2 regions of the Janthinobacterium sp. RA13 genome follow, and region 1 is predicted to be linked to the other one. Evidence: predicted binding sites of a transcription regulator. Region 1 holds the regulator's gene; the other holds the start of a gene.
What was found. The regulator HrcA, encoded in region 1, represses chaperone genes, less so after heat shock. The targets are predictions, from matches to a motif close to TTAGCACTCNNNNNNNNNGAGTGCTAA.
Positions count from the first base shown of each region.

Region 2: the regulator HrcA is predicted to act here: its motif matches at 9,087-9,113, upstream of rpoH (RNA polymerase sigma factor RpoH).

Region 1 is NZ_JQNP01000001.1:3,766,451-3,778,141, forward strand. Features, by position in the region: gene FG13_RS16740 (CaiB/BaiF CoA transferase family protein) at 1-924, shown strand, start outside; gene FG13_RS16745 (barstar family protein) at 1,018-1,344, opposite strand; gene dapB (4-hydroxy-tetrahydrodipicolinate reductase) at 1,352-2,161, opposite strand; gene FG13_RS16755 (outer membrane protein assembly factor BamE) at 2,181-2,822, opposite strand; gene fur (ferric iron uptake transcriptional regulator) at 3,019-3,450, shown strand; gene hrcA (heat-inducible transcriptional repressor HrcA) at 3,499-4,515, opposite strand; gene FG13_RS16770 (HAD family hydrolase) at 4,618-5,343, opposite strand; gene FG13_RS16775 (hypothetical protein) at 5,589-6,188, shown strand; gene FG13_RS16780 (hypothetical protein) at 6,225-6,809, shown strand; gene mmsB (3-hydroxyisobutyrate dehydrogenase) at 6,996-7,898, opposite strand; gene FG13_RS16790 (enoyl-CoA hydratase/isomerase family protein) at 8,018-9,136, opposite strand; gene FG13_RS16795 (enoyl-CoA hydratase) at 9,129-9,914, opposite strand; gene FG13_RS16800 (acyl-CoA dehydrogenase family protein) at 9,911-11,071, opposite strand; gene FG13_RS16805 (CoA-acylating methylmalonate-semialdehyde dehydrogenase) at 11,081-11,691, opposite strand, start outside.
Region 2 is NZ_JQNP01000001.1:5,253,153-5,264,843, forward strand. Features, by position in the region: gene FG13_RS23305 (patatin-like phospholipase family protein) at 1-673, opposite strand, end outside; gene FG13_RS23310 (type II CAAX endopeptidase family protein) at 746-3,058, opposite strand; gene FG13_RS23315 (ABC transporter ATP-binding protein) at 3,055-3,780, opposite strand; gene FG13_RS23320 (DUF3667 domain-containing protein) at 3,844-4,683, opposite strand; gene FG13_RS23325 (ArsR/SmtB family transcription factor) at 4,817-5,515, opposite strand; gene FG13_RS23330 (cytochrome P450) at 5,592-6,707, shown strand; gene FG13_RS23335 (antibiotic biosynthesis monooxygenase family protein) at 6,704-7,051, shown strand; gene FG13_RS23340 (hypothetical protein) at 7,048-7,500, opposite strand; gene FG13_RS23345 (hypothetical protein) at 7,678-7,944, shown strand; gene rpoH (RNA polymerase sigma factor RpoH) at 8,034-8,927, opposite strand; gene ftsX (permease-like cell division protein FtsX) at 9,310-10,230, opposite strand; gene FG13_RS23360 (cell division ATP-binding protein FtsE) at 10,227-10,964, opposite strand; gene ftsY (signal recognition particle-docking protein FtsY) at 10,973-11,691, opposite strand, start outside.

The DNA.
Region 1 (11,691 bases):
CTGGAAAATTTCAAGCTCGATGGCTTGAAGCAATATGGTTTGGACGCGGCCAGTTTGCTGGCGCTCAATCCTCGCCTCGTCTACTGCTCCATCACGGGCTTTGGCCAGGATGGGCCGTACGCGGCGCGCGCCGGCTATGACTTTTTGATCCAGGGCATGGGCGGCTTGATGAGCATCACGGGCATACCCGATGGCCAGCCCGGTGCCGGGCCGCAAAAAGTGGGCGTGGCGCAGACGGACATCCTGACGGGCCTGTACGCCACCATCGCCGTGCAGGCGGCGCTGGCCGAACGGGAACGCTCGGGCCTGGGCCAGCATATCGACCTGGCCTTGCTCGACGTGCAAGTAGCGGCGCTGGGCAACCAGGCCGCCAATTACCTGTGCGGCGGCAAAGTGCCGCAGCGTATGGGCAATGCGCATCCGAACATCGTGCCCTACCAGGATTTTCCTACGGCCGATGGCGACATGATTCTGGCGATCGGCAATGACGGGCAATTCTCGCGCTTTTGCGCCGTCGCCGGCCACCCGGAATGGGCGCTGGACGAACGTTTTGCCACCAATCCGCAGCGCGTGGCAAACCGGTCCATCCTGATCCCCCTGATGCGCCAGGCCACGGTCATGCGCACGACGGCCGAGTGGATCAGCGCCTTCGAGGCGCAAGCCGTGCCGTGCGGTCCCGTCAACCGCATCGACCAGGTCTTTGCCGACCCGCAAGTGGTGGCGCGTGGCTTGAAAGTGGAGATGCCGCATCCCACGGCGGGCACGGTGGCGCTGGTAGCCAATCCCGTGCGCCTCTCAAGCTCGCCGGTGCAATACCGCTTGCCGCCACCATTGCTGGGGCAGCATACGCAGGAAGTGCTGCAGCAATGGCTGGGATTGGACAGTACGGAGATTGACGGCTTGCGCGAGCGCAAGGTGGTGTAACTCACCCCAACGGCGGAACGGCTGGGGTCGGACCCTGAGGGGGAATGCGCCCGAATCGGGCGCATTCCGATCGCGAAGCGACTGCCCCCGGAATTACTTCAGCGTCAATTTCAACGCCGGCTTCTCGCCATAATCCTCATAGCGCTCATTGATGCCGGCGATACAGAACGTGATTTCTTCCAGCAAGTCCGGCACTTGCGCCTTCATCGCTTCCGCATCCTGCACAACGATGTCGAGCACTTCGTTTGGTTTCAAACGGAACTGCGTCATGTTTTCGTCGTCGCGCAGATAACTGAGGCAATCGACCCAGGCATCCATGCTGTTGCCGTAAAACGCGGGGAAACCGAAGGCTGGCACGCATTGCGCGTGAAAGCTCGCTACGTCGGTGATGTCTTTTCCATTCAGGATGGCAGTGGCCATAGCTTCCTCAGTTCTTCAGCGACAGCACGTCCTGCATGTCGAACAGGCCGGTCGGCTTGTCGGCCAGGAAACGCGCGGCGCGCAGGGCGCCGTGGGCGTAGGTGACGCGGCTGCTCGACTTGTGGCTGATCTCGATGCGCTCGCCGATGCCGGCAAACAGCACCGTATGGTCGCCGACGATATCGCCGCCGCGGATGGTGGCAAAGCCGATGGTCGACGGGTCGCGTTCGCCCGTCACGCCTTCACGGCCGTACACGGCGCATTCCTTCAAGTCGCGGCCCAGGGCGCCGGCCACCACTTCGCCCATTTGCAGGGCCGTGCCCGACGGCGCATCGACCTTGTGGCGGTGATGGGCTTCGATGATCTCGATGTCGTAGCCTTCGGACAGGCTTTTCGCGGCCAGTTCCAGCAGCTTCATGGTGACGTTCACGCCCACGCTCATGTTCGGCGCGAACATGATGGCCGTCTTTTCGGCGGCGGCGGCAATGGCGGCCTTGCCAGCGTCATCGAAACCGGTGGTGCCGATGATCATCTTGATGCCGTGCTCGGCGCAATACGCCAGGTGCTGCAAAGTGCCTTCGGGACGCGTGAAGTCGATCAGGTAATCGGCGCCGGCCAGGCCGGTGGCCAGGCTTGACTCGATCAGCACGCCGGCAGGTTTACCGAGAAAGGCGGCGGCATCCTGGCCGACGGACGGCGAACCAGCGCGGTCGAGCGCGCCAGCGAGAACAGCGTCAGGCGCGTTGCTGACGGCTTCGATCAGGATATGGCCCATACGGCCGCTGGCGCCAGCGATGGCAATTTTCAGTTCAGTCATTTTATTCTCTTACAACAACTTATTTGGTGGGTTCGGCAGCAGGTGCAGGTGCAGGCTCGGCGGCAGGCGCCGTTGCAGGTGCAGGTACAAGCGCAGGCTTGCTCACAGGAATGGCTGGCGCGGCATCGGCCGGCACCGGCACGGCGCTTGGCGCCACGGGCGATGGCAGGGCGGCGGCAGGCGCGTCAGCCTTGGCAACCTTGGCGAATGGCGACGGACCGGCGATGCGGTCGATGTATTCTTTCTCTGTCGGCAAGTTGCCGCCTTCAAAACGTTCCACTTTGCCATCCTTGCCGAAGTACACGACCACGCGGCTGCTGGTGGTTTCGCCACTGCCCCGGGCCAGGCGGAACGGGTAATCCCAGCGGTCGGCATGGAAGATATCGGTCAGCAGCGAGGTGCCGAGGACGAAACGCACCTGGTCGCGCGTCATGCCCACTTTCAACTGGGCCAGCATCTCTTCGGAGACAAAGTTGCCTTGTTGAATGTCAGGACGGTAGGGCGAGAAAAACCACATGAATTTTTGCAGCGGCGTGATGGTGGTCGTTTGTGCGCCCTGTTCGGGGACCAGTTCCTTGCCTTCTTTTTGAGCAGCTGCCGGCTTTTCGCCCAGAATGCCACGGCTGGCGCAGCCGGACATGGCCAGCGCGACACAGACCATGCCTGCCACGACTGGTGCTCGAAATGAAATACGGTGCCAGAGAGATGGCAATACAGCCGGTGTTACGCGCATAAATGACCTCAATTGGATGAACAAAACGCCAGGAGTGACCGGCCCGCCAAAAAAAAGCATATTTTGGCACTCCCCGACAAAACGCTATATGATAAAGCACCTGACCCACATACGAGCAACAAACATGAGTAACAATCCTAGTGATCTCAAGGCAAGCGGCCTGAAAGCCACCCTGCCACGGCTGAAGATACTCGATATCTTCCAGAGTAGCCCGGTACGCCACCTGACCGCGGAAGACGTGTATAAAATTCTGCTGGCCGACAATATGGATGTCGGTTTGGCAACTGTCTACCGCGTCCTGACGCAATTCGAACAGGCTGGCTTGCTCAACCGCAACCATTTTGAAACCGGCAAGGCGATTTTCGAGCTCAACGAAGGCTCCCACCACGACCACCTGGTGTGCCTCGACTGTGGCCGGGTCGAAGAATTCTTCGACGAAGAAATCGAAATCCGCCAGCAAAAAGTGGCCGAGGAGCGCGGCTTCAAGATCGCCGAACACGCCCTGGCCATCTACGGCAACTGCACCAAGACAGCTTGCCCGCACAAAACCGCCTGATCCACGCTTGCCGGTCCCACGGAGCGGCTGGCGCGTCAGGCAGTACGATCAATGATGGCTGAGCGCGCTTGACAGCAACTTGGCCGTGATATCGACAATCGGGATGACGCGTTCGTAAGCCATGCGCGTCGGCCCGATCACTCCCAGCGTTCCCACGATCTTGCCGTTGACTTCATACGGCGCCGTCACCACGCTCATCTCATCCATCGGCACCAGGTTCGATTCGCCGCCGATGAAAATCTGCACGCCCGTCGCCTTGCTCGACACGTCGAGCAACTGCATCAAGCCCGTCTTTTGCTCGAACATGTCGAACATCTGGCGCAGCGAATGCATATTCGATGACAGATCGCTCACGCTGAGCAAGTTGCGCTCGCCGGAAATCACCATGTCGTCGCTATGGTCGGCCATCGCTTCACTGCCCGCTTCCACGGCCGCCTGCATCAGGCTGCCCATGTCGTCGCGCAACTGGCGCAGCTCGCCCTGCAGGCGCACGCGCACGGCGTCGAAGGACAGGCCGCCATAATTCTGGTTGATATAGTTGGCCGATTGCACCAGTTGCGCCGGCGTATAGTCGGCCTCCGTCAGCAATAGACGGTTCTGCACGTCGCCGCCGGGAGCGACGATGACGAGCAGGATGCGTTTTTCGGACAGGCGCAAGAATTCGATTTGCTGGAACACGGATTCGCGCCGCGGGCTGAGCACGACGCCGGCAAACTGCGACAGCGACGACAACATCTGCGCCGCGTTGGCGATGGTTTTTTGCGGCTGCGGCGTCTGCAGGCGCATGCGCGACTCCACCATGTGCTCGTCCAGATGCCGCACGGTCAGCAAGGTGTCGACAAAGATGCGGTAGCCGCGCGGCGTGGGGATGCGTCCGGCCGAGGTGTGCGGACTGGAGACATAACCGAGCTCTTCCAGGTCAGCCATGATGTTGCGGATCGTGGCCGGCGACAGGTCGAGGCCGGAAATTTTCGACAAGGCGCGCGAACCGACCGGCAGGCCGTCGGCGATATATCGCTCGACCAGGGCTTTCAGCAGTGTTTGGGCACGTGTATCGAGTTGCATGGTGTTTTATTTAAGCAAGTGTTTTGTTAAGCAAGCGGCAACGAAAGCGGCCGAACGTGCAGCAACAGCGCCTATTATGCACGTTCGCCCGTCCTGCGGCGATCAATCTTCCAGTTGCTCCTGCAACCACAACAGCAATTCATCAAAGTTGGCGCAGATGGCGTCGGGCTGCACGCCGGCGGCCAGGTGGGCATCGCTGCCCTTGCGGTTCATCCACACGGCACGCATGCCCGCTCCCTGCGCTCCCGTCACATCGAAATACAGATCATCGCCGACATACACGGCTTCATGGGGCGCCACGTCCAGCGCTGCGCAAGCGGCCAGGAAGATGCTGGCGTCGGGCTTGGCCACGCCAAAGTCGCTGGCGGCGATCGATACCTTGAAATGCTGCGCCAGGCCGATAATTTCAAGGTCCGCATTGCCATTCGAGATGGAGCCGACCAGCATGCGCTGGCCCATCCAGGCCAGGCCCGGCAAGACGTCGTCATATGGCTGGACGCGATGACGGGCCGCAAGGAACTGCGCGATGGCGCCGTCGACCAGGGCGGGATCCTCGCCGGCCGCCTCGAAGGCGGCCAGCAGGCCCGCGCGGCGCAACTCGATCAGGTTGCCATGGAAATGCGGTTGTTCATTGAGCATGGCCAGACGGTGCCGGCGCAGCAGCTCGATGGAAAACTGCTGCGCCACCTTGGGTGCATGCGTGGCCAGCCAGTCGTGCAGCAGGGTTTCGGCGGCGGCAATCACGGGCGCGATGGGCCACAAGGTATCGTCGAGGTCGAAGAGGATGGCCTTGGGCGGCACGGCGGGTTTTACAGGAGCAAGGGACATGGGACTCACAATGGGATGCTGCGTCACAGTGCGCAGGGTATAGCTATTGTCGCACCGATCGCCGCCGCCGGCATGGCTGCGCCCCCGTGAAATGGGGCCGGGCCAGCGCTTCCCGGCGAAAAATTGTTACAGGGTGATACAAGGCAAGATCATTCAGCTTGCCAGATAGACTAAAATAGGCGCCATTCCAATGCGGCGCCAGCGTCCGCGTTGCGCTACCCAACCTAATTCGTTTTGGAGACTGTATGAAAAATTTGTACCTGCGCTCGATGCTGGCGGCGGCTTGCGCCGCCACACTGGCAGCCTGCGGCGGCAGCGGCGGCAACCTGTATCTGCAAGGCACGGTTGGCGGTCTGGCCAAGGATGGCCTGATTCTCCAGAATGACGGGGAACGCTTGCCGGTCCCTGCGGGCCAGGGCCAGTTTGTTTTCACCAAGCTGGTCAAGAACGATGACCGCTACGACATCACCATCGCGCAACAGCCCAAGGGCGCCGTTTGCACGATTATCAATGGCGTCGGCAAGGCATCGAGCTACTCTGTGACCACGGCCCAGGTGATCTGCAAGACCAATACCTACCCGCTTCGCGGCACGGTCACGGGCCTGAGCGCCGATGGCTTGCGTCTGGTGATGGGCCCCAACGGCACCACCCTGCTGGCTGGCGCCACCGCCTACGAATTCGCAAGTGTTGATGACGGCGCCGCGTACGGCATTTCCATACTGGCTCAGCCAACGGGCCTGAAGTGCCGCTTCCAGGGTTCCAGCAGTGCGGACGGCAGCGATACGGTCGGCACGATGGGCTCCACCGCCACGACCGCGGCCACACTTGACTGCACGCCGCAGTAATCCTTGCGATCCGTCACCTATTTTTTGGAGAAATACATGAAGTTATCCTGCTTGCGCCCACTCGCCGCACTGCTGCTGACCCTGGGACTGGCCGCTTGCGGCGGCAAGGCCTCGTATGATGTCAGCGGCACCATCACAGGCTTGAACAATGAAGGACTGATCCTGGCCAACGGCAGCGACACCCTGCCGGTTCCTGCGGGCAAAACGTCGTTTACCTTCGGCAAGCGCATCGACTATGGCACCGACTACAACATCACCGTCAATAAACAACCAGCCCACATGACTTGCGGCATCAGCGGTGGTTCCGGTTCGGCTGGCCATTACATCAATATCAGCGCCGCGGTTACTTGCTCGCAAAACAAATATACCGTGGGCGGCACGGTTTCCGGCCTGACGGTGGACGGCCTGGTGCTGATTAACGGCAGTACGACAACAACGGTGGCCAAGGATGCCACGACCTTTACCATGTCCGGCTCGGTCGCCTATGGCGACACCTATGGCATCAGCGTCTCCGAAACCCAGCCAAAGGGGCTGAAGTGCACGGTACAGCCAGGTACAGGCGGCGGCACCATGGGCGAAGCGAATGTGACGACGGTGCAGATCGTTTGCAATCCGGCCTGAGTGGCGGCAACGGTAGCCGCTGCGCGGCTACCGGGAAGAGATATCACGGAAATCTATAGTTGATATTCCAAAGATAAATTGGAGTTATATGTGGCGATGCAGCATAATGCATCTGTCTCCTCCAACTCTTCCAAGAATTGGATTTAGCCCGCTTTTACCAGCGGGCTTTTTTTTGCCCAAAATTCCTCAAACGGGTTTATTCAAGCCCGGCTGCAACATTTGCACGATGCTAGAGAAATCCTGCTGCGCATAACCGGCTTGCGCATGCATCTGGTACAACTGCCGCACCAGCCCGCCCAAGGGCGTGGGCGCGTTCGCCGACAGGGCCGACTGCTGCGCCAGGCCCAGGTCTTTCAGCATCAGCGCCGTGCCGAAGCCGCCCGTGTAATCGCGCGAAGCAGGCGTGCCGTCCATGACACCGGGCCACGGGTTGTACACTTCCAGGGTCCAGTTGCGGCCCGAACTCTTGGCCATGATATCGGACAACACTTTCGGGTCCAGGCCATGCGCCACGCCCAGGTTCAGCGCCTCGGCCGTCCCCGCCATCAAGATCCCCAGCAGCATGTTGTTGCAAATCTTCGCCACCTGGCCCGCGCCCGCCTCGCCCGCATGGAAGATGTTCTTGCCCATCTTTTCCAGCAAAGGCCGCGCCTGCTGCAAGGCCGCTACACTACCGCCGACGATAAAGGTCAGGGTGCCGGCCGCCGCGCCCGCCGTGCCGCCCGAGACGGGCGCATCGATCATGGCAAAGCCGCGCTCGCCAGCCGCTTGCGCTACCTGGCGCGCCACATCGGCCGCAATGGTGCTGCAATCGATGAACAAGGCACCGGGCTTGGCCGAGTCCAGCACGCCGCCGGCCGCCAGGTACAGTTCCTGCACGTGCTTGTTGGCTGGCAACATGGTGATGACGGCGTCGGCCGTCTGCACGGCCGCGCTGGCGGACGCAGCCGCCGTGGCGCCCGCCTCAACGAGGGACGCCACTGCCGCCGGCGCCAGGTCGAACACGGACACGTGGAAGCCGGCGGCCACCAGATTGCGGGCCATCGGCGCGCCCATGTTGCCCAAGCCGATGAAAGCGATATGTTGCATGTATGTCTCCTGTAGCGCCTAAAAAAGCCCATGGCGTTGTTGCCTTGCCTCGTCGTACTAGTCGTACTGCCTTCGGCAAGGCGCCTAGCCCTGAGCATTTTTATGCACTACTTAAATGTTTAAATGGGTAAATCGGCCAATGGATGCTGTGTCCACGGCGCCGTGAAGTATTCATTGAGGTACGCATCGCTGACCTCGGCCAGGCTGGCCGGCTGCCACTGCGGCGCGTTGTCCTTGTCGATCAGCAAGGCGCGCACGCCTTCGCGGAAATCGGCATGGGCGCAGCACTGCACCGCCACGGTCAGTTCCAGCTGGAACACTTGCGCCAGACTCATGTGGCGTGTGCGTTCACGCATGGCCCACACCAAGGCGGCCGAAGTGGGCGCGCCCTTGTCCAGCGAGTGAGCCGCCTTTTGCAACCACGCCGAATCGCCGTCATACGCGGCAATGGCCGCCACCACTTCAGGCAAGGTGGGCGCTTGCGTCAGCACGGCGATGGCGTCGAAGTTGGCGCGCACTTCCGAGACGGGCAGCATGGATGCCGGCGCCGAGAAGCCGCGCAGCAGGCGATTCAGCTGCTCGCTGTTCGCTTGCGGGCTGGCTTGCCATTGCGCCAGCGCCAGAGAGTCGAGCACCATGGCGCGCTCTTCCTGGCGCAGGAAATAGTCGCCCAGACCGGTGAACAGGGCGTCGGCCGCGTTCATCGGCGCCCCCGTCAGCCCCAGGAACAGTCCGCTGCGCCCCGGCATGCGGCCCAGGAACCAGCTGCCGCCCACGTCCGGGAACAGGCCGATCGTAATTTCCGGCATGGCGATGCGCGTGCTTTCCGTCACGACACGGTGGCTGGCGCCCGCCATCAGGCCCAGCCCGCCGCCCATGACGATGCCGCCGCCCCATACCAGCAACGGTTTCACGTACGTATGGATGCGGTGGTCGAGCCGGTATTCCTCGGCAAAGAAGGCCAGCGCCTGCGGGTTCGGCACGACATCCGGCTGCTCGACCACGGCCGTGCGCAGGCTGCGCACGTCGCCGCCGGCACAGAAGGCCTTGTCGGTCGACGATTGCAGCACCACGCAGGCGATGGCAGCGTCACTGGCCCAGCGCACGAGGGCGCCATCGATGGCACGTATCATGTCCAGGGTCAGGGCGTGCAGCGACTTTGGCGCGTCGAGGGTGATGACGCCCAGCTTCATGCCGCCGGGACAGTCGCGTTCTTCTATCTTGACGGTCTCAACCATTCTTCCACTCCGCCGGACGTTTTTCCAGGAACGCTTGCACGCCCTCTTTCTGGTCTTGCGTATCGAACAGACCGAGGAACAGGGTGCGCTCGTCGGGCAAGGAATTGACCAGCGGATGGCTGCGCGCGCCCTGGATCAGGGTCTTGCACGCCGTCACGCTGCTGGGGCTCTGGCGCGCCACCTTGGCGGCCAGGGCCAGCGCCGTGGCGGCAGCCTTGCCGGTTGGCACGACTTCCTCGACCAGGCCGATGGCCAGGGCCTTCGCCGCATCGACTCTCTCGCCACATAAAATCATGCGCTTGGCCCAGCCTTCGCCCACCAGCCACGGCAAATGCTGCGTGCCGCCCGCGCACGGCAGCAAGCCGACCGACGCTTCCGGCAAGGCCATCTGCGCGTGTTCTTCGGCGATGCGGATGTCGCAAGCGAGCGCGCACTCGAGCCCGCCACCCATGGCATAGCCATTGATGGCGGCGATGCTGACGCCGCGAAACGCGGACAGCGCCTCGAAGGCCTCGCCAAAGGCGGCGGCCATGGCGAACGCCGTGTCCTTATTGCCGTCGGCAAACACTTTCAGATCCGCACCGGCCGAGAAGAACTTGGCGCCGCCACCCGTGATCACCAGCGCATACACGTCCGGATCGGCATTCAGGTCGGCCACCAGCTGCGTCAGCGCGTTCAGGCTGGCCAGGGTCCACGTGTGGGCTGGCGGGTTGTCGAGGGTCACCAGGGCCGTGTGGCCACGGCGTTCCAGCAGTAAATTTGTATACACTTTGCTCATCGTAAGGTCTCCGTGGCGCCGTCTTTCAAAATCGCTCGCGCGACGATCAGGCGCATGATTTCATTCGTCCCTTCCAGGATTTGATGTACCCGCGTGTCGCGCACGTGGCGCTCGAGCGGATACTCGCGGATGTAGCCGTAGCCGCCGTGCAATTGCAGCGCATCGTTGGCCACATTAAAACCGACATCCGTGGCGAAACGTTTGGCCATGGCGCAATACGCCGTGGCGTCCGGGCTTTCCTGGTCCAGTTTCCAGGCCGCCAGGCGCACCATCTGGCGCGCCGCCACCAGTTCCGTCAGCATGTCGGCCAGCTTGAATTGCAGAGCCTGGAATTGCGCCAGTTCGCGGCCGAACTGCGTGCGCTCCTTCATGTACACCTGCGCCCGCGTGAGGGCCGCCTGCGCCGTACCCACCGAGCACACGGCGATATTGATGCGTCCGCCGTCGATGCCCTTCATGGCAATGGCAAAGCCTTCGCCTTCCGCACCCAGCAAGTTAGCAGCCGGCACTTTCACCTGGTCGAAGCTGATGATGCGCGTGGGCTGGCTGTTCCAGCCCATCTTTTCTTCTTTCTTGCCATACACGATGCCGGGCAAGTTCGCCGGCACGGCAAACGCGGAAATGCCGGCCGCGCCTTCGCCGCCGGTTCTCGCCATGACGATCAGCATGTCCGTCTGGCCCGCGCCGGAAATGAAGGCTTTCGTACCGTCGAGTACATAAAAGTCGCCGTCCTTCACGGCCTTGGTGCGCAAGGATGCCGCGTCGGAACCCGACTGCGGTTCCGTCAGGCAATAACTGGCCAGCTTCTGGCCAGCGGCCAGGGCCGGCACCCACTCGTCGCACAGGGCTTCCTGGCCCCAGCGCGACAGCATCCAGGTGGCCATGTTGTGAATCGTGATGTAGGCCGTGGTCGAGGTGCAGCCGCCGGCCAGCTCTTCAAACACGATGGCCGCATCCTGGCGCGAGAGGCCCAGGCCGCCCCAGCGCTGCGGCGTGTACAGGCCGCAAAAGCCCATCTCGCCCGCCTTGGCGATCGTTTCCACGGGAAAGATCGATTCCGCGTCCCAATGGGCCGCGTGCGGCGCCAGTTCCCCTTCGGCAAACGCGCGCGCCGCCTGCTGGAACTCGCGCTGCTCGTCGCTCAGTTCAAAGTCCATGCCAGCTCCTTATTTCAGGCTGATGGTGGTGTTGACCTTGCCCACCGAGGCCGCGTCCGTGAACCAGCGCTGGGTAATCGTTTGCGTCTGCGTGTAGAACAGCACGACTTGCTTGCCGAACGGACCCAGATCGCCCAGCTTGGAGCCGCGCGAACCCGTAAAGCTGAACAGGGGAACGGGCACGGGAATGGGCACGTTGATGCCGACCTGGCCCACGTCGATTTCTTCCTGGAAGTAGCGGGCGGCCGCGCCGCTTTGCGTGAACAGCGCCGTGCCGTTGCCGTTCGGATTCGCGTTGACCAGGGCAATCGCTTCATCGAGCGTGTCGACTTCGACGACGATCAGGACGGGGCCAAAGATTTCCTGGTCATACACGACCATGCCAGGTTTCACGCCGGACAGAATCGTCGGTCCCACAAAGTTACCGTTCGGATAGCCATCGACCTTGACGTCGCGGCCATCGAGGGTCAGCACCGCGCCCTGCTCGATGCCTTTGGCGACCAGGCTGAACACGCGCTCTTTTGCCGCGCACGAAATGACGGGACCCAGATCCGGATTGTCCTTGCCCGCGCCCACCGTCAGGGTCTGCGCCTTGGCCGACAATTCCGGCAGCCACTCGC
Region 2 (11,691 bases), 1.5 Mb from region 1:
AGACGCCGGGAAAGGCGGCCGAGGTGGCGACGGCCGTGGCCAGGCGAATATCCTGGATCGGCGAATGCAGGGTGCTGTAGAAATACTCGTAGGAAAACACCACGCGCTTGCCGCCATCGGTGGCGTCCGTCGCGTTGGCCAGGAAGATGGGGCCGTCGTGCGGCAAGTCCTGGTAGGTTTTCTTGTCGTACAGCACATCGTCCAGCACGTCGGACAGGAACGAGGTGCGCGTCTTGTTCGTCAACAACATCGTCGTCAGGTTGGCCGGTTTCAAGATGGTCTGGCCAAAGAAATCCGTTTTCAGTTTGCTGCGCAGCAAGGGCCAGTCCGTCTGTTTGCCATGCAGCGCATAGTAGCCGCCCGCGATGGCGCCGCCCGACACGCCGGAAATGGCCGAGGCGCCGCTGACGAGGCCGAACTGCTCCAGCTGCTCCAGCGAGGCGGCCGAGAAATTGGCGGCGCGGCTGCCCCCGCCGGACAGGGCGATGCCGATGAAATGGTCGTTGGGCATCGGGTTCTGGATGCGCGCCTTGGGCGCGTCAATGCGCAGGCGCGGGGTTTCCTGCACGGTAAACGTGCGGTTTTCGACGCCACGGTTGGGGCGCAGGGCGAGTACCGTGCAGCCGCTCAACAGTGCAACGAGGATAAATGGGACGAACAAGCGTGGATTCATGCGTGATCTGTGCGTAGTCAGGGGTTGGGATACGGACGGAAACGTGTGCGATTCTAGCAAACTCGGCAACAATCACCTATTCAGCTGGCAGCCGAGCAGGGCCGCGTTGTAGAGCCCGTGCACGAGCATGGGCGCCAGCAGCGCGCCGCTGCGCTCGTAGGCATGGCCCGCGCACAGGCCCAGCACGAAGGCGGGCAGCATGGCGACCGGTGGATGCACGAGGGCAAACAGCGCGGCGGCGATACCGATCGCTTGCCAGGCGGGCAGAGAGCGGCGCAAGCCTCCCTGCAGCAAGCCGCGGAAGAGGAATTCCTCGCACAGGGGCGCGGCCAGCACGCCTACGGCCAACAGCCACAGTCCGTCGCTATTGATCTGCATCAATGTTGAAGCGCTTGGCGGCAACAGGGCCGCATAAGCGATGCCGAACAGCGCCGCGGCACAGGCGCCCGCGACTCCCCGGCGCCATGGCTGGCGCCCCTGTCCGATGCGCGGCACGCCGGCCGTCCTGGCGCGCCAGTAGACGAGGCGTAGCGGCGCATACGTGAGCACGCCGGCCGCGCCGAAGGCGATGGCCAGCGGCGCCGCATTGCTAGCTTTGAGCAGGATCAAGGCCAGTGTTTGCAAGATGAAAAACAGCATGGCGGCGATCAGGCCGTCCGCCGCCGTTACTCTCGCTGGCGGCGAGGCGGCGGAGTCGAGCAGGTAGGGCAGAGCGTCGCGCGCCTTTTGCCACAGGGCCGCGGTCAGCGCGCACGTGAGCACGACAAACACCAGTTGCTGCACCAGGCTGCCGGCGGCCAGCGCGGCAATGTACAGGCCGGTGAGCAGCAAATACAGGTACGTATAGATGGGACGCAGCTTTGCCGTTGTTTCGGTGGCCAGCGGATCGCTGGCAAATACGCCCAGCGCCACGGCGATCAGCGCATACAGGGGGATGGCGGCCAGGGCCAGCAGCATCAGGCCCGCCGTCTGCCACGACCAGGCGGGCAGCCAGACCAGCGCCACGCCGAACAGGACCAATGGGTACAGCAGGGCCAGCACGGCCCACAGCTGGGCCTTTTGCCGCAGCGCCTGCTCGATGGAAAGGGGAAACGTGTACAGCAGCCACAGCGCGCCGCCTTCCTTGTTGAGGGTCTGGAAAGCGGACATCAGCAGTACATAGGTACCGAGGAAAAAGCCGGTGGAGGCCAGCAGCACGGGATGATCCAGCAGCGCGTGCAGGTCGTGCGCCTGGCCCGTCACCACGGCTTGTCCGCCAAGGATCAGCAAGGGCATCAGCAGGGTTTGCACGAGGAAATTACGGTCGCGCAAGAGTAACGTCAGTTCGCGCCGCTGGATCGCCGTGCCGAGGCGCGGGCGCCATCGCCGTGTGGGCAGGGGCGCCGCAGCCCGCTTGCGCGCCGCTTCGCGTTGGCCCGCGCCCACGACGCCGTGGCGCAACTGGCGGCGCAGGATGGCCATGCCCAGCAGCATCAAGCACAGGGATTGCGCCAGCAGCAGGACGGCGGGCAGCAAGGCTGCCACACCATCGGCGTTGAGCAGGCGCACCAGCAGGCCCGGCGGCGTCCAGTGGCTCCAGGCGGGCATGGTGGCCGCCCACGCATACGCGAAGCCGCCCGTGCCCATGCCGAAGGACATGCCCAGATACATGGGCAACAGGCCCGCCAGGGAAATGACCGCCTGCAGGTTGCCCAGCCGGGATGGCGTGAGCGACAGGCGCAAGCCCGTGTCGACGAGGGTGCGCAGCATGGCGGCCAGGGCCAGCAGGACGAGGCTGGCTAGCAGGCCGGACAGTGGCGAAAACCAGCCCTGGCCCGAATACCAGGCGATGACGGTCGTGCCGGGCCACAGGGCCAGCAAGCCGGCTGGATTGACGAGCGTGCGTTCGAGCACGCGCGCCCACAGCAAGGTGCTTTTCTCGACGGGCAGGGTGACCAGCCATTCCAGGTCCCAGTCCGGCTTCGACAGTTCTCCCATGCCTAGCGGCAGCAGGACGCTGACCAGCCACAGCAGCGCCAGCTGCAGGGTCAGGCCGCCGGTCAGCACCGCGCTAAAGGGCGCGGCCATCAGCTGCGCGATGACGGGGTCGAGCAGGTGGCTGCCCGTGTGCAGGCTGCCACGCGCCTGGCAGGCGGCGACCTGGTCCAGCAAACAATGCATGTTCAGCACGCTATGGCGGGCGATGCTGCCGAAGGAAAACAGCATGGGCAGCAATAGCAGCGCGCCCAGCAGCCAGCGCCCGCCACGCTTGCCCGGCGTGGCGGGGCGGCTTTTACTGTTTTTCTTGAAGGAAAGGCCTCGGCCGCTGACGTTGAGCAGGCGCTGCAGGCGCAAGCGGGTCAGCAGCCAGACGGCGCGCCAGGTGGTGGGCGGCGCCGTTGTCATGTGGTTTCATCGGTCAGTTGCAAGAAGAGCTCTTCCAGGCTGCCATCGCTGGACAGTTGCTGGCGAATATCGTCCAGGCTGCCTGTGGCGACCAGGGTGCCACGGTGGATGATGGCGACCCTGCTGCACAGCTTTTGCGCCATATCGAGCAAATGCGTGGACACGAAGATCGTGGTGCCGGCGGCGGCGCGGCGCAGCAAGCGTTCCTGCACGTCGCGCGAGGCACGCGGGTCGAGGCCGTTGATCGGTTCATCGAGGATCAGCACGGCCGGATCGTGTATCAGCGCGCAAGCCAGGCCCAGTTTTTTCTTCATGCCCAGCGAATAATTGACGGCGAAATCCTCGCTCGCTTCATCGAGCCCGAATTCCGTCAGCAGGCGCGCGGCGCGGGCGGCCGCTTCCGTGCGCGAAAAACCATGCATTTCGGCCACGAATTGCAGGATTTCACGGCCGCGCAAATAATCGTAAAAGATGGGATTGTCTGGCAGGTAACCCACCTTGCGCTTGACGGCGGCGCCGTCGCGCTGGCAATCGAAGCCATCGACCAGCACGCGGCCGGCGCTGGGCACGAGGATGCCCATCAGCATGCGGATGGTGGTGGTTTTTCCCGCCCCGTTCGGGCCCAGGAAGCCGAAGACTTCTCCTTTGCCCACTTGCAAGGTCAGCGGCTTGACGGCCTCGAACGTGCCGTACTGTTTGGACAAGCCTTCGAAGGCAATCATCGTGCATCCCAAAAAAGATAGCGTGCAGGATGATAGCCCGAGACGGTGCCGCTGGCGCGTCCCTTAATGTCGCAGCATGACGCCGATGGCGATGCAGGCCAGGATCGCCAGGCTCATGGCGATGCCGTAGGCTGCCATCAATACCAGCCAGCGGCAGACGGTGGCGAGTTTGCCGCTTCGATACACGCGCCACATGGCCCAGGGCAGATAGGCCAGCAGCCAGGCGCCGAGCGCGATGCGGATAATGTTGACGGGGATCAAGGTCATCAGCGCCATCGTGATGAAGGCGAAGGCATTCGCATGCAGGGCGAACAGGAAATGTTCGCCATAGCGCCTTCCGCTGCCCAGGTAAAGGATTTTCAGGAACAGGGCGAACAGCGGCATCAGGCAAAACATGGCGTACGGCGCGTAATGGTAAAAGCTGTCCACCACGAGTTTTTGTTTCTCCGCCGTGGGCAGTTGCTCGAAGTCTTGCCATTGCTGCGGCAGGGTGGGTGTCTGGCCCAGGATGCTGAGCTGTATAGGTGATGGTTTGTTTTCCTGAGTTTGACGGGGGCCGTGGGCGCTTGCCTGGGCTTGCTGGCCGTGGACGGTGAGAAACATGTCGGGGCTGCTGAACTTGAGGATGGCAAAGAACAGGATGCTGAAGGTCAGGTAGACGCGCAGCGGTTCCACGTAGCGCACGCGGCGTCCCGCGATGTATTCATTGCTCAGCGCGCCAGGACGGAACAGCAGCAGGGCCAGGGTACGCCAGAGCTTGCCTTCGAGCGCCACATAATGGGCAACGAATTCATGCAGGAATTCGCGTGCGCTGGGCATGTGCAGGGTCGTCGTCTGGCCGCAGGCGCTGCAGAAGTTGCCTGGCGCATCGGTATTGCAGTTATGGCAGGTGCTGGATGACACTGTTTTCAAGATGAACTCTTTCCATGGCCAAAAAATGATCGCTCAAGGGCGCAGCCTATGATGAATGAAAAGAATGATAAAAGCACACTTTTATCTTTTTCGTTGCTTCCGAGATACAAAATGCCTGCGCCGTTCAGCCACCACCAAAGGCGGCCAGCAGGCGCCGTTCACCGGCGGGCGTGAGGCGCAGGGCGCGGCTGTCGAGTTCGCGTTCGGCCCAGCGCTGGCGCAGGGCCAGTTGCAAGATGGCGGCCCCCAGCGCGCCGCCCAGGTGGGCACGCCGCTCGCTCCAGTCCAGGCAGGCACAGGCGAAGCGGCGGCGCTGCTTGTGTAATTGCGGCACGTCGATGCCCAGCGCCGCCATGCCGGCCGTGCCCGCTTCCGACAAACGATATTCTCCGCCACCGCCATCATCGAGCAGCCAGCCTCGGGCGAGCAACTGGTCGTGCACGGTGACGGCCACCGTGCCGGCCATGTGGTCGTAGCAGGTGCGCGCATGGCGCAGGCGGTCGGGCGTGGAAGGCGTAAAGGGCGTCGCCGGCACGCCGGCCACCACCAGCAGCGCTTCCAGCGCTCGCGCCACCTCCGTGCTGGCCAGGCGGTAATAGCGGTGCTTGCCCTGCGCCACCATCGACAGCAAACCATCGTCGCGCAAGCGGCTCAGATGGGCGCTGGCCGTCGAGGCGCCCACTTCGGCCAGCGTGGCCAATTCCGTGGCCGTGCGCGCATGGCCGTCGAGCAGGCTGCACAGCATGCGCGCGCGGGCCGGTTCGGCGATGGCGCCGGCCAGTTGCGCCAGACCCATGTCGGCCGAGGGAAGTTTGTCATCCATGATTCGTTCGTGGGCGAAGTGTTGTGGTGGAAGGACCAGCATACTCGTGTCCCACCCTCACTGCAATGGAATGCGCATGCCGTCCACCGACTTTGTTATCGACCCCGCCGACCCTTTCGCCGCCGTTACCCACGCGGCGCCATATGATTACTATCGCCGCCTGGCGGATGGCCCGCCGCTGCGTTTCCAGGCCTCACTCGACTGCTGGCTGGCGACGGGTGCGGCCGGCGTGCAAGCCGTGCTGGCGCATCCCGCTTGCCGCGTGCGCCCGACAGGACAGCCTGTACCGGATACTCTGGCTGGCACGCCGTGCGGCGCGATTTTTGCCGAACTGGTGCGTATGAACGATGGCGAGCGGCATGCCGTGCCGAAACAGGTGCTGGCGCGCGCGCTGGGCCAGGTGGATCTGGCGCGCCTGCAGGAGCGGGCGATGCATCTTGCCCGTGATTATGTTCCCGGCAGCGCCGCCCAGCTCAACGATGCGATTTTTCAACTGCCCCTGTTCGCCATGGCGGACTTGCTGGGCTTTGCGCCAGCGCAATGGCCGGCGCTGGCCGTTTGGACGCGAGATTTTGTCGCTTGCCTGTCGCCGTTGAGCAATGGAAAACAACTGGCCGGCGCGCAAGTGGCGGCCGATTCCCTGCTGCAAGGTTTTGGCCACTTGCTGCGCGAGGGCAACGCGAGGCCCGGCAGCCTGCTGGCCAGTATCGTGGCCGAGACCGATGCCATGGGGAGCGGCATGCTGGCCAACCTCGTGGGCTTGCTGTCGCAGACCTGCGACGCCACAGCCGGCTTGCTGGGCAATGCCATCGTGGCTTTGCGCGCGCAGCCTGACTTGCTGCCGTCACTGCGCGCCGCCCCCCAGCGATGGCCGGCCATGCTGCGCGAGGTCAGCCGGAATGATCCGGCCATCCACAACACGCGCCGCTACACGGCTGATGCCGTGGAATTGCATGGCGTGCGCGTGCCGGCCGGGCAGATGATCGTCGTCGTGCTGGCCAGCGCTGGCGATGCGGAGTTGGGCTTTGGCCATGGCCGCCACGGTTGTCCGGGCCAGTCCATCGCGCACACCATCGCCACGGCTTGCCTGCAGACGTGGACCGATGCGTTGCAACGCCTGCCGCTGGCGTGGCGTTACCTGCCGTCGCTGAATGCCCGCATCCCTGTCTTTAGCCCAGGAGAAATGAAATGATTGCCGTGATTTTCGAAGTCTGGCCCAGCGCCGAAGGGCGCCAGCACTATCTGGACCTGGCGGCGTCCCTGCGGCCCTTGCTCGATGAAGTGGATGGGTTTATTTCCATCGAACGCTTCAGCAGCCTGAGCGAGCCAGGTAAATTGCTGTCGCTATCCTTCTTTCGCGACGAGGCGGCGCTGGTGCGGTGGCGGCAGCTGGAAGCGCACCGCGCGGCGCAGTCGGCCGGCAGGCAGGGCGTGTTTGACGATTACCGGCTGCGCATCGCCGCCGTGGTGCGCGATTACGGCATGCTGGACCGGGAACAGGCGCCGGCCGACAGCCGCCAGCGCCACAGCGTTTAGCGGGGCAGCGCGCCCTGCGTGATTTTCACCTTGACCCGGTAAGTGGGCTCGGCCGCATTCAGGGCCGGCGGCGTGGCCGGGTCGACGTCGAGCAAGGTAAACGTCAGGTGGTTGACGGTGACGGAGCTGGCGGCGCCGGGCATGGAATCGGACAGGACGATGTCGGTGGCGCCTGCACTGTTGAGCAAACTGAAACTGTAGCTGACGTAGCCTTTCCACACGCATACGGCGCCCTTGCGGCAGCGGCTGTCGTTGACGCGCTCGAGTTTCAGGGTATCGGTGGCCGTGATGGCGACCTGTTCGCCCGGCGAGAGCACGTGGGTGACGCTGCGCGGCGTGTTTTCCGCGTCGCCGGCGCTGCCGGCCGCGCCGCAGCCGGCCAGCACGGCCAGGCAGGCGAAGAACAGGGGCCGCAGCACGCTACGATAAGAGTGGGTCAGAGAATGCATGTTTTTCCTTTCAGGTAGAGCGTTCCGGCGTGCTTGTTCACGCGCGGGATGAAATGATAGTAACAAAATGATATTTTTCAGGCGCACTATTGGCGTGCTGCCGATGAATTGACGCGCCGGCCACGCGGCGCGCCGATTACTGCGTAAAATGGCTGTTTTGAAAATCAGGAAACAACCATGAAAAAAACCGACCTGGCCAAAAGCGATGCCAAGAAACTGATGGGAAAGATGAATGTTCCCGGCGCCGGTGCATTCGGTAAGGAAGCGGTGGTCGTCGACCGCCGCGAGCAGCGCAAGCGCGATCAGGCCCTGGGCCTGGTGCCGTTCGCCGTCAAGCTGAACAGCGATCTGGTCTTGCAATTGCAGACACTGGCCAAGGAACGCGGCGCGGATCTGAATGAATTGGTTGCCGAAGTCCTCGTCAAGGGCCTGGCTGCAGCGTAAGGGCTGACAATGTTTATCTGTTGATAAATATCAGTGGTAAAACTAAAAGGCGCCTTGCGGCGCCTTTTGCATTGCGGCATTGCTTTCGATTACACCCAGGCGGCCAGCGCGCCCTTCATTTTTTTCAGCGCCGCCACTTCGATCTGGCGGATGCGCTCGGCCGATACGCCGAACTCTTCCGCCAGCGCGTGCAGGGTGGCGCCGGAACCGTCGTCGTTGGCCAGCCAGCGCGCTTCGATGATGCGGCGCGAACGGGCGTCGAGCTTGCTCAAGGCCGTTTCCAGGCCTTCCGATTGCAAACGCGTCACTTGTTCCGCTTCCAGCACCTTGGTCGGCTCGCTTTGCTCCGACGACAGGTAGGCGATCGGCGAAAACTTGTCGTCTTCATCGTCGGTCGGCGATTCCAGCGCAATGTCGCGGCCGCTCAAGCGCGTTTCCATCTCGATCACTTCTTCGCGCTTCACGTCGAGCAGCTTGGCCAGCGCATCGATCTGCTTCGGCGTCATCGCGTCCAGGCCCGTCTTGTGGCTGCGCAGGTTGAAGAACAGCTTGCGCTGCGCTTTCGTCGTCGCAACCTTGACCAGGCGCCAGTTTTTCAGGATGTATTCATGCATCTCGGCTTTCACCCAGTGCATGGCGTACGACACCAGGCGCACGCCCTGGTCCGGATCGAAACGTTTCACGGCTTTCATCAAGCCGATATTACCTTCCTGAATCAGGTCGGCGTGCGGCAAGCCATAGCCCAGGTAGCCGCGGGCAATCGAAACCACCAGGCGCAGGTGCGACAGCACCAGTTCTTGCGCGGCGGCCAGGTCATTTTTTTCACGCAGGCGTGTCGCCAGCGAAATTTCTTCGTCGTGGGTCAACATGGGCAGGCGGTTCACGGCCGAAATATAGGCGTCGATATTGCCCAGATTGCCAGTGAAACCGAGGCCCAGCGCATTACTTTTGGTCGGAACCAATGCGGACGTTGCGGACATCATAGTCATGTTTTCTCCCTCGTAGTCTTGCTTTGTTCCAGTTGGCCACGTCACGCGACGTGGTCCGGTTGTCTGTTTGCGTATTCGGTCTTGCACTTTGCAGAGCGCGGCACCATCTTCATCTGGCGTCCATGGCGCTTCTGCCTTTGGTATGTCCCTATATTAGCACTCTCTGCTTGAGAGTGCCAATCAGCACATTTAATCGGCCTGATAGCCTAAATGCTATGGCGATTTAATGCTTGATATACATCTGAACAGTGATTTGAACACGTAATCAGTCTACGGCCTCTGGCTGAAGCGAACCTTAAGAATACTTGCTTAATATCAAGATGATAGCAGTGCAGGGACGCATGGCGGTGCCGAAGCGCCGCCATGGGAGGGAAGGTCAGTTCAGGCGCGCCAGGTGGCGCTGCACGCAGAGGAAGGCGCCGATCAGGCCCAGGCCGGCGCTGACGGCCAGCAAGCCGGCCATCGGCAGCGGCGCCAGCGGCACCAGCTGGAATTCGGACGCGTAAAGGCGGGCAAACTCGGCAATCGCGGTATTGAGCGGTTGCAAGGCCAGCGCCACGGCGCCCAGGGCCAGCGCACCGGCGCACAGGCCCAGCAGGGCGCCTGTGTAATAGAAGGGGCGGTGGATGAAGGTGTCGGTGGCGCCGATCAGTTTCGAGATGCTGATTTCATCGCGCTGCTGCATCACTTGCAAGCGGATGGTGTTGAAGACAACAGCGATCACGGCCACGCCCAAAGTAATGGCCAGCAGCAACAGCACCAGGCGCAGCACGCCCAGCAGGGCCGCCAGGCGCTTGACCCAGGCCGAATCGACTTGCGCTGATTCCACGCCTGGCAACTGGCGCAACTGTTCCGCCACGGCATCGACGTCCTGCGCTTCGCTGGCGCTGCTGAAGGCGTCGAGTTTCAGCACATAGCTGTCGGGCAAGGGATTGTCGCCCAGGGTGCTCAGCACATCAGCCAGGCCGCTCTTGTTTTTCAGGGTGTCGAGCGCCTGTTCGCGGGGGATGAAGACGATTTTCGCCTTTTGCTCGCCGACGATCTTGCGCATGGAACTGGCCAGCGCCACGGCTTGCTCGCGCGGGGTGTCGATCTTCAGGAAGACGCTGATTTCCGGGTCGACCGACATCTGTTCCGACATCGGGCGTACATTGTCGAGCATGGTCAAGCCGGCGAACGGCAGCGACAGGGCGATGGCGACGACGACGACGTTCAATAAAAAGCCGCCCGGCGATTTGCGCAAATGAATCAGCGCCGAACCGAGCGCGAAGCGGTGTTGACGGAACCAGCCTCTCATGCCTGTTCTCCTTCGCCGTCGTCCAGGCCAGGGGCGAAATCGGGATCGGGCGGCGCGAAGACGGGCGCCTGCGTGGCCTTGTCGATGGCGACCAGCTGGCCGTTTTTCAGGTGGATCACGCGGGCGGCCGCGTCGAGCATCTGTTCGTCATGGCTGGAAATGAGGCAAGTCACGCCCACGGAGTGGAAGGCTTTCAGGGCGTCGAGCACCTTGTTGGCGCTGGCGCGGTCCAGGTTGGCCGTCGGTTCGTCGGCCAGGATGATCTGTGGCCGGTTGACGATGGCGCGCGCGATCGACACGCGCTGCTGCTCCCCGCCAGACAGCGACAGCGGACGCGCCATGGCGCGGTCCAGCAATCCCACCTTGTCGAGCGCGGCGCGCGCGCGCTGTTCCGCGGCAACTTTATGCGCGCCGACGACGAGCAGCGGCAGCATGACGTTGGCCAGGATGGAGCGGTCGTTCAATAATTTTTGCTGCTGGAAGATCAGGCCCATGTTACGGCGCAAAAACGGCACGCCGGCCGGCTTGATCTTCGCCATGTCCTGGCCGTTGACGATCAGCTTGCCCGACGTGGGGCGTTCCATGGCGGCGATCATTTTCAGCAAGGTGGATTTGCCGGCGCCGGACGGGCCGGCCAGGAACACCAGCTCGCCCTTGGCAATACTGAGCGAAATGTCGCTGAGCGCCACGGCATCGGGGGAGTATTGCTTGGAGACGTGCTGAAATTCAATCATGTATGGGCTTATCCGAGCAGCGCTTCGACAAATTCGGCAGCCACGAAAGGCTGCAAGTCTTCAATTTTCTCACCGATGCCGATGAAATACACGGGCACGGGACGCACGCGGGCAATCGCCGCCAGCACGCCGCCCTTGGCCGTACCGTCCAGCTTGGTGATCACCAGGCCGCTCAACTGCAGCGCATCGTCAAACGCTTTCACTTGCGTGAGGGCGTTCTGGCCCGTGTTGCCGTCGATGACGAGCAGGGTTTCATGCGGCGCGCCTTCCATGCCTTTGCCGATCACGCGCTTGATTTTCTTCAATTCTTCCATCAGGTGCAACTGCGTCGGCAAGCGTCCTGCCGTGTCGACCATCACCACGTCGATGCCGCGCGCTTTCGCCGATTGCACGGAATCGTAGGCCACGGCGGCCGGGTCGCCCGATTCCTGCGAAATCACGGTAACGTTGTTGCGCTCGCCCCAGACCATCAGCTGCTCGCGCGCGGCGGCGCGGAAGGTGTCGCCCGCAGCCAGCAGCACGGACTGGTTGTTCGACTGCATGTGCTTGGCCAGCTTGCCGATGGTGGTGGTCTTGCCGGCGCCATTCACGCCGGAAATCATCATCACCAGCGGTTTGTGGCGGCCCAGCTCGAAGCGCTTTTCCAGCGGCGAGAGCAGGTCGATCAGCAGTACTTTCAGGGCGGCCTTGACGGCGGCCGCGTCGAGCAGCTTGTCTTCCTTGACCT